DNA from 2 places in the Streptomyces sp. NPDC056061 genome. Region 1 is predicted to be linked to the other one. Evidence: riboswitches for the same ligand, from Rfam matches in the RefSeq annotation. Region 1 holds a riboswitch; the other holds the start of a gene.
What was found. A riboswitch is a leader RNA that binds a small molecule or an ion and turns the genes downstream of it on or off. The one in region 1 is predicted to bind thiamine pyrophosphate.
Positions count from the first base shown of each region.

Region 2: another riboswitch for thiamine pyrophosphate. It lies ahead of ACFC79_RS28835 (thiamine ABC transporter substrate binding subunit); the one in region 1 lies ahead of thiC (phosphomethylpyrimidine synthase ThiC).

Region 1 covers NZ_JBHJWQ010000003.1:240,556-246,498, reverse strand. The annotation lists gene ACFC79_RS07155 (hypothetical protein) at 1-820, shown strand, start outside; gene ACFC79_RS07150 (GNAT family N-acetyltransferase) at 896-1,474, opposite strand; gene thiC (phosphomethylpyrimidine synthase ThiC) at 1,759-3,534, opposite strand; TPP riboswitch at 3,527-3,661, opposite strand; gene ACFC79_RS07140 (YibE/F family protein) at 3,693-5,051, shown strand; gene ACFC79_RS07135 (SsgA family sporulation/cell division regulator) at 5,182-5,619, opposite strand; gene ACFC79_RS07130 (IclR family transcriptional regulator) at 5,721-5,943, opposite strand, start outside.
Region 2 covers NZ_JBHJWQ010000025.1:92,070-98,012, reverse strand. The annotation lists gene rlmN (23S rRNA (adenine(2503)-C(2))-methyltransferase RlmN) at 538-1,644, shown strand; TPP riboswitch at 1,790-1,906, shown strand; gene ACFC79_RS28835 (thiamine ABC transporter substrate binding subunit) at 1,980-3,101, shown strand; gene ACFC79_RS28830 (ABC transporter permease) at 3,281-4,894, shown strand; gene ACFC79_RS28825 (ABC transporter ATP-binding protein) at 4,917-5,942, shown strand.

The DNA of each region.
Region 1 (5,943 bases):
GCAGATGAACAGCGCTCCGCACCTGCTGACCGAGGACCGTCCCGAGTACGAGCGGATCCTCGACGACGCACTGCGCCATGCCCATGAGCGACCAGATCTGGCCGCAGTCGGCGAACGGCTCAACGCCGTGCAGCTGCGCACCATGGCGCTCGACGCCACGGCGTCGATCACCGCGACCGCCGCCACCGAGTACGACCACTACGTACGGGTCCGCGAGGAGCTGCGCGGGCCGGCCGGCGGGGAGGGCGAGGAGGCGAGCCCGGGGCCCGGCCCGAACCCGGACCAGTCCGGCGCCGGCATAGGCGCGGTCATCACCGTCCTCGCCCCCGTCCTCGCCGGCACGGCGGCATTCATCTTTCTGCTGGTCGGCTACCTGTTGAAGCTGCTCAGCCCGCCACCGGCCTTCGCCTCGACCATGGTCACCGCGGGCTGGTTCTTCGCGGCGGTCATGGCCGCGGCCATCCTGGTCGCCGCCGTCGGACTGCTCGTCACCGCGCTGCGGAACGGTTCCGCGTCGGACCCCGCCTCACGCGACGAGGTGGAACTGCCGGAGGACGTGGCCCGTGCCCGGGAGGCATGGCGGCACGCCCTGCTCGAACGCGGCATCCTGCCGTTCCTGCGCGACGCGCTCGACGACCCCGAGGCCGGCCGCGCCGCCCGGACGCCGCAGCCCTCGCCGAACCGCATCCCGAAGGTCGGCTACAGCCGACCAGACTTCTCCGGCCCCGACGAGGGCGCGGCCGCCGGGCCTCGCCCGACCTTCACCAGCCCGGACTTCACCGGCCCGGAATTCGGCGGCCCCGAGCACGAAGTGGAATGACCCTCTCCGCTTTTGTCACCGTCCCGCGGCCCCGGAACCGCACCGAGCGGAGCCGGGTTCCGTGCCCGAGCCCGGTCACAGCTCCCAGGCCCGCGGCCGCCCCAGCTCTTCCCACTCGGGCCTGAGCAGCGCGAGCACCGCGACATCGTGGCGGCGTCCCCGGTGCAGGCATGCCGAACGCCGTACGCCCTCCTGGACGAACCCCGACTTGGCGAGGACGGCGAGCGCGGCGGCGTTGTCGGTGTGGGTGACGGCCTGAAGGCGGTGCAGGGGAAGCTCGCCGAACGCCAGGTCCGTCAACGCGTCCAGCGCGTCCGTACCGTACCCCCGGCCGCGGTGCCGCGCGGACAACACCAATTCGACGTCGGCGGTACCGTCGGCGAGGTCCTGTTCGGTCAGGGCAGCATGACCGACGGGGGTGCCGTCGGCACGCACGACGAGGAAGTTGTCGACGTCCTGGTTCTCCTGGTCGCGCTCGATGCGCTCGCGCAGCGCGGCGAGCGATCGCGGCCAGTACCCCGTCGCATGAGCGGCCACCGGTTCGCATCGCCACTCCTGCCACAGCTCGGCGTCATCGGTCTCGACGGGGACGAAGGCGATGTCCCGTCCTCGCCAACACGGCCGCCGTTCCGCTTCGTTCATCAATGCCCACATATCGCTCACGCGCGAAACCTACAGACACACGTTCGCCCCGATCACCCGATTTTCGTTCCGGGCATTGCGCCCCAAGCCCCAAGCTCCGGGCCCCAAGCTCCGGGAGCTCCGGGCTCCGGGCTCCGGGCTCCGGGCTCCGGGCTCCGGGCTCCGACGGTACGCTCCCGCATCGCGCCGAACACGTCGCGAACCGTCACACGGCAGTGCCGCGGCGGCAGGCCGACGGGCGGCGAAGCCCCGTGTCGTACCGGGACCCCGCCTCCCGTCACCACGCTCCGGAGCGGTCAGTCCGCGATCGGCAGATAGACCCGGTTGCCCGCGGCGGCGAACTCCCTCGACTTCTCCGCCATGCCCGCCTCGATCTCCGCTTGCGAACCCCCGTGCTCGCGCCGGATGTCCTGGGAGATCTTCATCGAACAGAACTTCGGTCCGCACATCGAACAGAAATGTGCCGTCTTCGCCGGCTCGGCCGGCAGCGTCTCGTCGTGGAACTCCCGCGCGGTGACCGGGTCGAGCGCCAGATTGAACTGGTCCTCCCAACGGAACTCGAAGCGGGCGTCGGAGAGCGCGTCGTCCCAGTCCTGGGCGCCCGGATGCCCCTTCGCCAGGTCCGCCGCGTGAGCCGCGATCTTGTACGTGATCACACCGGTCTTCACGTCGTCCCGGTTGGGCAGGCCGAGGTGCTCCTTGGGCGTGACGTAGCAGAGCATCGCCGTACCCCACCAGGCGATCATCGCCGCGCCGATGCCCGAGGTGATGTGGTCGTACGCCGGCGCGACATCGGTGGTCAGCGGACCCAGCGTGTAGAACGGCGCCTCCTCGCAGATCTCCTGCTGGAGGTCGATGTTCTCCTTGATCTTATGCATCGGGACGTGGCCCGGGCCCTCGATCATGGTCTGGACACCGAACCGCTTGGCGACCGTGTTCAGCTCACCGAGCGTGCGCAGCTCGGCGAACTGCGCCTCGTCGTTGGCATCGGCGATCGAACCGGGGCGCAGGCCGTCGCCGAGCGAGTACGTCACGTCGTACGCGGCGAGGAGTTCGCAGAGCTCCTCGAAGTGCTCGTAGAGGAACGACTCCTTGTGATGCGCCAGGCACCAGGCCGCCATGATCGAGCCGCCGCGGGAGACGATGCCGGTCTTGCGGCGCGCGGTCAGCGGCACGTACGACAGGCGTACGCCGGCGTGGACCGTCATGTAGTCCACCCCCTGCTCGGCCTGCTCGATGACCGTGTCCTTGTAGATCTCCCAGGTCAGCTCCTCGGCCTTGCCGTCGACCTTTTCAAGGGCCTGGTAGAGGGGAACGGTGCCGATCGGCACAGGGGAGTTGCGCAGAACCCACTCACGGGTGGTGTGAATGTTGCGGCCGGTGGAAAGGTCCATGACCGTGTCGGCGCCCCAACGCGTCGCCCACGTCATCTTCTCCACCTCCTCCTCGATGGAGGACGTCACCGCGGAGTTGCCGATGTTGGCATTGACCTTCACAAGGAACCGCTTGCCGATGATCATCGGTTCGATCTCGGGGTGGTTGACGTTGGCCGGAAGCACGGCACGCCCCGCGGCGATCTCCTCGCGCACCACTTCGGGGTCGACGTTCTCCCGGATCGCCACGTATTCCATCTCCGGGGTGATCTCGCCCCGTCGGGCGTACGCGAGCTGGGTCACCGGCTGCCCGTCCCGGCTGCGGCGCGGGAGCCGAGGACGGCCGGGGAAGACCGCGTCGAGATTGCGCAGCCCTCCGCGCGGCGAGGTGTGCTTGAGCCCGTCGTCCTCGGGGCGGGCGGGGCGACCCGGGTACTCCTCCGTGTCGCCGCGCGCGATGATCCAGTTTTCCCGCAGCGGCGCGAGCCCGCGACGGACGTCGGTCTCGACGGTGGGATCGGTGTACGGCCCCGACGTGTCGTACAGCGTCACATCCTTGCCGTTGGTGAGGTGCACCTGACGAACCGGCACGTGGAGGTCCGGGCGTGATCCCCGGACATAACCCTTGTGCCAGCCGATGGACTTCCCGGCCTCGTCGCTCTGGTTCGAGGCAGGCGTGCGTGCGTCCGATGTGGTCATGAGACCTACTCCCTACGCCGGCATTACCCGGTAACAGGTTCGGCGGTCGGCGCAGCCCGTCCCGTACCGACGTACGGACAATCAGCGCCCTCTCAGCCCGGTGCTCCGAGCTCCCGCGTGTGCAAAGGTCCCACCACGCTAACGTCCCGTCCGGCGGGATGAACAGAGGGCCCTCCCCTTCTTGCGATGATCGGCCGGTGACGTCCCTCTCCCTCGATCCCGAACCGCCGGGCCATCAGCACGACCATGCACACACCCATGGCCCCGCCGCGCCTGTCTCCAAACATCTCCGAAAGGTCATCGCCGCCGTACTGGTCCCGTTCGCCACCGCGGTCCTCGTGGGCCTGGTGGCGCTCTGGCCGGGCGGCGCCCCGTCGCACGAGCGAACCGGTGTCGGTTTCGACCGGCAGACCCAACAGGGCAAGGTGGTGAAAATCGACAAGGTCGACTGCACGGACGTGGCAGCGGGGCAGCAACCGGCCGACGGCAGCGCCCCTCCGCCCACGAGCAGCAACGGAAGATGCGCGAGGGCCACCGTCGAAGTCGCTTCCGGCCCCGACAAGGGCAGGACCTTCATCGAAATCGTCCAGCCCGACGCACCGCTTCAGCTGCGCGACGGGCAGGGAGTGGTGGTGGCCCATGCCCCGGACGCGCCCCGCGAGCTCCAGTATTCGGTGACCGACGTGAACCGGAAGTTCCCGATGACGCTGCTGGCCGGGGTCTTCGCACTCGTCGTGGTCGCGGTGGGCCGAATGCGCGGCGTGATGGCGCTGATCGCGCTCGCCGTGTCGTTCGCCGTACTCACCCTGTTCATCCTTCCCGCCATACTCCAGGGCTCGAATCCGCTGCTCGTCGCGGTGGTCGGCGCCAGCGCGATCATGCTGATCGCGCTCTACATGTGCCACGGCCCGAGCGCCCGCACCTCGGTCGCGGTGCTCGGCACGCTGATCTCGCTGCTGCTCATCGGGCTGCTCGGATCACTCTTCATCGGCTGGGCGAGCCTCACCGGCAACACCGACGACAGCACGGGCCTGATCCACGGCCTGTACCCGGACATCGACATGAGCGGTCTGCTGCTGGCCGGCGTCATCATCGGCTCACTCGGGGTGCTCGACGACGTGACGGTCACCCAGACATCGGCGGTCTGGGAACTTCACCGGGCGAACCCGACATTGGGGGTGCGAGGGCTCTACCGGGCGGCGATCAGGATCGGGCGCGACCACATCGCCTCGGTCGTCAACACGCTGGTGCTCGCCTACGCGGGCGCTGCGCTGCCGCTGCTCCTGCTGTTCTCGATCGCCCGGAGCGATATGGGGACGGTGGCCAACAGCGAGCTGGTGGCGGAGGAGATCGTGAGAACGCTCGTCGGCTCGATCGGTCTGGTCGCCTCGGTGCCGGTGACGACGGCACTCGCCGCATTGGTCGTCTCCGCGGACCGCACAGGGCTCGGCGCGGAAGCCGGAGCTCCAGCACCCGTACGGACCGGGAAGGGCCGCCGCCGCAGGACGAAACCGTGAACGTTTTCCGAACGTCGAACGGCCCCGGAAGTGTGGGCGACTCCTACGGAGAGCGACCTCACGGAGAGCGATTCACCCATTCGGCGGGCATCGTGTTCGACCAGCGAACCGGTCGGCAGCACCGTGTTCTTCAGCCGGCGTTCTGCTCCTCGGCCAGGATCCGGCCGAGGGCCTCCTCCAGGCTGCCCTCGAAGTCACCCAGCGTGCATTCCTGCCCAAGTGGCACGAGCTTGTCGGTACGGTCGAGAAAAGCCACGAGTGGCGCAGTGCCCGCCCTGAACAACGCCCGATCGGCACCCACCTGGAGCCGAATGTGCACGTCGGAAAGCCCCTCGGGCTCGGTCGGCCCGATGTGCACATCGCCGTCACCACTGGGACTGTTGAGGCCGTCGAGCAACAACTCGCGACCGAATGCCCAGGTGACGGGGGCGTCACCAGGCAGATGGAAGGTCATCCGAATCGCATACGGATCACACACTTCGTACCGGAGCTCCACCGGGATCCGGAAAGAGAGCTCCTCGGAGACGAGGAAGCTCATCATGACCTCAGCTTGAACCGACTCGCGCATCGTTCAACCCCGCAGTAGATGAATCTGGCCAGGAATGATCCCCCGTGGCCCTATTGACGCCATCGTGGTGCACGCGATAGCAGATCACAAGGAGTGATTTTTCAGATACTGATAGAGAACACGAACGAACGCAAGAGGTTGGCTACTTCGCCACGTAGTTGTTCGACTGCGGGGAGCAACCTGTCTTCCTGCTCCAGGGGGACCGAAATCGCCATCGCGGCAACGGTGAAACCCGCAGTGATCGGGATGGCCGCACAGACCGTGCCCAGGGCGTACTCCTGCCGCTCGATGACGGGTTCCAACCGCCGCAGCGAGCGCAGCCGA
Region 2 (5,943 bases), on a different contig from region 1:
CCTGTCGGAGGGGCGGCGCGGGTGATCCCGAGCGTGCTTCCGTGCCCCGCGGATACGCCTCCTCCGGCGCAGCACTCAGTGGAAGCCTGCCCCTGGTCCAGAACTCGTAGATTCATGGAGGGCAGGCAATGGCATCACAGTCCAAGTGCGGCGCTCGAACCAATGCCGGTACGGCGTGCCGAAATCTTGCAGTAGTAGGCACCTCTCGTTGCGCGAAGCATCAGGGGCCCTGGTCCGCCTATGGGGTCGCGCAGCGCAAGGAGAAAGAAGCCAAGGCGAAGAAGCGCAGCATCCGCAAGAAGCGGTAAGAGCTGCTGGGAAGCGCACCGATGGTGGCACGCCTTGCGGGCGCGCGGTTCCCCACCTGGGGCTTTTACCTGCGGTAGAGCCATGACGCCGGGCCGTCTGTGGGCCGTCGAAGGGTCGCCAGTGACAACCGGTGACGACCAATGACGACCGGCTCCGCGTAGCCGTCGCCTGGCCTGAGCTGGGCGACGGCCCGGAGGACCACGGCGTGTCTGCGACACTGGATGGACCATGCCTAAGCCCGGAGAACTCACTTTCGTCGCGCCCCGCGGAGCCAAGAAGCCGCCGCGGCACCTCGCCGACCTCACGCCCGCCGAGCGCAAGGAGGCCGTTGCCGCGATCGGCGAGAAGCCGTTCCGCGCCCAGCAGCTCTCGCAGCACTACTTCGCGCGCTATGCGCACGACCCGGCGGAATGGACCAACATCCCCGCCGGCTCGCGGGACAAGCTCGCCGAGGCGATGTTCCCGGAGCTGATGTCGGTGGTGCGGCACATCAGCTGCGACGACGACACCACGCGCAAGACGCTGTGGAAGCTGCACGACGGGACGCTCGTCGAATCGGTCCTGATGCGCTACCCGGAGCGGGTGACGATGTGCATCTCGTCACAGGCGGGGTGCGGGATGAACTGCCCGTTCTGCGCCACGGGGCAGGCCGGTCTCGACCGCAATCTGTCGACGGCGGAGATCGTCCACCAGATCGTGGACGGCATGCGGGCGCTGCGCGACGGGGAGGTTCCCGGCGGCCCGGCGCGGCTCTCCAACATCGTCTTCATGGGCATGGGCGAGCCGCTGGCCAACTACAACCGGGTGGTCGGCGCGATCCGCCGGCTGACCGACCCGGAGCCGGACGGGCTGGGGCTCTCGCAGCGCGGCATCACCGTATCCACGGTGGGACTGGTGCCCGCGATGCTCCGTTTCGCCGACGAGGGCTTCAAGTGCCGTCTCGCCGTTTCGCTGCACGCCCCGGACGACGAGCTGCGCGACACGCTCGTCCCGGTGAACACGCGGTGGAAGGTGCGCGAGGTGCTGGACGCCGCCTGGGAGTACGCGGAGAAGTCGGGCCGCCGCGTCTCCATCGAGTACGCGCTGATCCGGGACATCAACGACCAGGCATGGCGCGGTGACCTGCTCGGCCGGCTGCTCAAGGGCAAGCGGGTGCACGTCAACCTGATCCCGCTGAACCCGACGCCCGGCTCCAAGTGGACCGCCTCCCGGCCCGAGGACGAGAAGGCGTTCGTCGAGGCGATCGCCGCGCACGGGGTGCCCGTGACCGTGCGGGACACCCGGGGCCAGGAGATCGACGGGGCCTGCGGGCAGTTGGCGGCGGCCGAGCGCTGAGACCGGGGCCGGGCCGGTGCCGCCGGACCGGATTCGGCCGGTGCCACCGGGACCGGAGCCGGGGCGGAACCGGGCCGCTCGGGGCGACGGAGGCCGCGGCGGCCCGGCTGGACCGCCCGTGTAGCCTGGGCCGGCAATCAACTTCATATTCCGACAGGGGAGCGCCACAGCGCTGAGAGTGCGGTACCGGGGACAGGCCGGCCGCAGACCCTCTGAACCTCGCCCGGGTCATTCCGGGTAGGAAGTTCGGTCATCAACTCATGCTGTTGCGCCCTGCCCGCGTCCCGCGGGTGGGGCCGCGTCTCTTCCTGGCCAAAATCCAGGAGGAATTCACGATGAACACCACGCGCAGGACCACGCAGCTCGCGGTCACGGCCGTCGCCGCCGCGCTCGGCGTCACGGCACTCGCCGGATGCGGCTCCGACACGTCGTCCTCCGGTTCCGGCGGTGCGAAGGACACGGGCACGAAGAAGTCGGGCGCGAAGACGGTGACTCTCGTCAGCCACGACTCCTTCAACGTCTCCGAGACGGTGCTGAAGGAATTCACCGCACGGACCGGCTACACCGTCAAGGTGCTGAAGAGCGGCGACGCGGGTGTCGCGCTCAACCAGGAGATCCTGACCAAGGGCTCGCCGCGCGGCGACGTCTTCTTCGGCGTCGACAACACCCTGCTCTCCCGCGCCCTCGACAGCGGGCTGTTCACACCGTACGAGGCGAAGGGGCTCGACGCCGTCGCAGCCGGCACCCGGCTGGACGCCGAGCACCGGGTCACCCCCATCGACACCGGCGACATCTGCGTCAACTACGACAAGAAGTACTTCGCCGACAAGAAGCTCGCCCCGCCGCGGACCTTCGACGACCTGGCGAAGCCCGCGTACAAGAACCTGCTGGTCACCGAGAACGCGGCGACCTCCTCGCCCGGTCTCGGCTTCCTCCTCGGTACCGTCGCCGCCTACGGCGAGAAGGGCTACCAGGACTACTGGAAGAAGCTGAGCGACAACGGCGTCAAGGTCGTGGACGGCTGGGAGCAGGCGTACAACGAGGAGTTCTCCGGCTCGGCCGGCGGCAGGAAGGCCAAGGCCGACCGGCCCCTCGTCGTCTCGTACGCCTCCAGCCCGCCCGTCGAGGTGCTGTACGCGAAGCCGCAGCCGGCCGAGGCACCGACCGGGGTCGCCACCGGGACGTGCTTCCGGCAGATCGAGTTCGCGGGCCTGCTGAACGGGGCGAAGAACGAGGAGGGCGGCAAGGCCCTGCTGGATTTCCTGATCGGCAGGACGTTTCAGGAGGACCTGCCGCTGAACATGTTCGTCAACCCGGTCGTCGAGGGCGCGAAGCTGCCCGAGCTCTTCACGAAGTTCGGCGCGACGGTCGACGAGCCGAAGACGGTCGCCCCGGACCTGATCGCCAAGAACCGTGAGCAGTGGGTCCAGTCGTGGTCCTCGCTCGCGGTGAAGTAGCGAAGTCCCCCGCGCGGGCAACGAGCGCCGGGGGAACGAACGCCGGGGGAGCGCGGGCCGCCGGGAGCGGTGCCGACGGGCGGGGCCCGGACGGTGCCGGGCCGAGTGCGCGGCCCGGCACCGTCCGACGGGTGCGCGGGCCGGGTGTGTGGCGGGGGAGTGCGGTGCGGCTCGGCCTGATGGCCGTGCCCGTCGCGTTCTTCTCGCTGTTCTTCGCCTATCCCGTCGTCGCGATCGTCGGGCGGGGGCTGAAGACGGACGGCGTCTGGCAGTTCGACAGGATCGGCGAGGTGCTGGGCCGACCGGAGATCCGCGACGTCCTGTGGTTCACCACCTGGCAGGCTCTCACCTCCACCGCGCTGACCCTGCTGATCGCGCTGCCCGGCGCCTATGTCTTCGCGCGCTTCGGCTTCCCCGGCAAACAACTGCTGCGGGCGGTCGTCACGGTGCCGTTCGTCCTGCCGACCGTGGTCGTCGGGACGGCGTTCCTCGCGCTGTTGGGGCGCGGCGGCTTCCTCGACGAGCTGTGGGGCGTGCGCCTCGACACCACCGTCTGGGCGATTCTGCTCGCGCATGTCTTCTTCAACTACGCGGTGGTGGTGCGGACCGTCGGCGGACTGTGGGCGCAGCTCGACCCCCGGCAGGAGGAGGCGGCGCGGGTGCTGGGTGCCGGACGGTTCGCCGCCTGGCGGCGCGTCACCCTGCCGGCCCTGGCCCCCGCCGTCGCCGCCGCCGCGCTGATGGTCTTCCTCTTCACCTTCACCTCCTTCGGCGTCGTGCAGATCCTCGGTGGTCCGGGCTACGCCACGCTGGAGGTGGAGATCTACCGGCAGACCGCCCAGCTGCTCGCCCTCCCCACGGCCGCCGTGCTGACCCTTGTGCAGTTCGCCGCGGTCGGCGCGATCCTCGCCGTGCACGCCTGGACCGTGCGGCGCAGGGAGACCGCGCTGAAACTGGTCGACCCGGCGCAGACCTCCCGCAGGCCGCGCGGTGCCGGGCAGTGGGCGCTGCTCGGCTCGGTGTTGCTGATCGTGCTGGTGCTGATCCTGCTGCCGCTCGGGGTGCTGGTCGAACGCTCGCTGGACACGGCGGGCGGTCACGGCCTCGACTTCTACCGCGCGTTGGGGTCCGTGGACGCGGGGGGCGGCACCTTCCTGGTCGCGCCGCTCGAAGCGATCGGGAACTCCGTGCGGTACGCCCTGGTGGCGACCGTGATCGCGCTGGTCGTCGGCGGGCTGGCCGCCGCGGCGCTGGCCCGGCGCGCGGGTCGGTTCGTCCGCGGCTTCGACGCGCTGCTGATGTTGCCGCTCGGGGTGTCCGCGGTCACCGTCGGCTTCGGCTTCCTGATCACCCTGGACAAGCCGCCGCTGGACCTGCGGACCTCCTGGATCCTGGTGCCGCTGGCCCAGGCGCTCGTCGGTGTGCCGTTCGTCGTGCGGACCATGCTGCCGGTGCTGCGTGCGGTGGACGGCAGGCTCAGGGAGGCGGCGGCGGTGCTGGGGGCGTCGCCGCTGCGGGTGTGGCGGGAGGTCGATCTGCCACTGGTACGACGGGCCCTGCTGGTCGCGGCCGGATTCGCGTTCGCGGTGTCGCTGGGCGAGTTCGGCGCGACGGTGTTCATCGCGCGGCCCGACCGGCCGACGCTGCCGGTGGCCGTCGCCCGGCTGCTGGGCCGGGCCGGGGAGCTCAACTACGGCCAGGCGATGGCCCTCAGCACCATTCTGATGGTGGTCTGCGCCGTCTCGTTGCTGCTGCTCGAACGCATCCGCACGGACCGGTCCGGGGAGTTCTAGAGATGTCCGGGGAGTTCTGGAGATGCTGACACTGGAATCGGCGACCGTCCGCTTCGGCGAGCGCAACGCGCTCGACGCGGTGGACCTGGAGGTCGCCGAGCACGAGATCGTGTGCGTGCTGGGGCCGAGCGGCAGCGGCAAGTCGACTCTGCTGAGGGTCGTCGCCGGGTTGCAGGTGCCGGACGGCGGCCGGGTGCTGCTGGACGGGGCGGACCAGGCCGGAGTGCCGGTGCACCGGCGCGGGCTGGGGCTGATGTTCCAGGACCACCAGCTGTTCCCGACCCGGGACGTCGGCGCCAATGTCGCCTTCGGCCTGCGGATGCGCGGGGTGCCGCGCCGCGACCGGGAGCGCAGGGTCGGCGAGCTCCTGGACCTGGTGGGCCTGCCCGGCGCCGAACGGCGGGCCGTCGCCGCGCTGTCCGGCGGGGAGCAGCAGCGGGTCGCGCTCGCGCGGGCCCTGGCCCCGAGTCCCAAGCTGCTGATGCTCGACGAGCCGCTGGGGCAGCTCGACCGCGGTCTGCGCGAACGGCTGGTGGTCGAACTGCGCACGCTCTTCGGCAGGCTGGGCACGACGGTGCTGGCCGTCACGCACGACCAGGGCGAGGCGTTCGCGCTCGCCGACCGGGTGGTGGTGATGCGGGACGGGCGGATCGCCCAGATCGGCACGCCGTTGGAGGTCTGGCGGCGGCCCGCCTCCGCCTTCGTCGCCCGGTTCCTCGGCTTCGACAACGTGGTGGCGGCGACGGTGACCGGCACGGTCGCCGACACGGCGTGGGGCAGCGTGCCGGTGCCCCAGGGCTCGCCCCAGGGGACGTGCGACCTGCTGGTGCGCCCGGCCGGGGTGCGGATCGGTGCGCCGGACGAGGGGCTGCGCTGCACGGTCGGGGCGCGCACCTTCCGGGGCAACCACGTCTCCGTACGGCTGTCGCCGGAGCGCGGTCCGGAGCTGGAGGCGGAGTGCGCCCTGCGGGACGCCCCCGAGGAGGGGGCGGCGGTCGGGATCGGCTTCGACGCGGCGGAGAGTGTGGTGCTGCCCGCCGCGCGGTGAC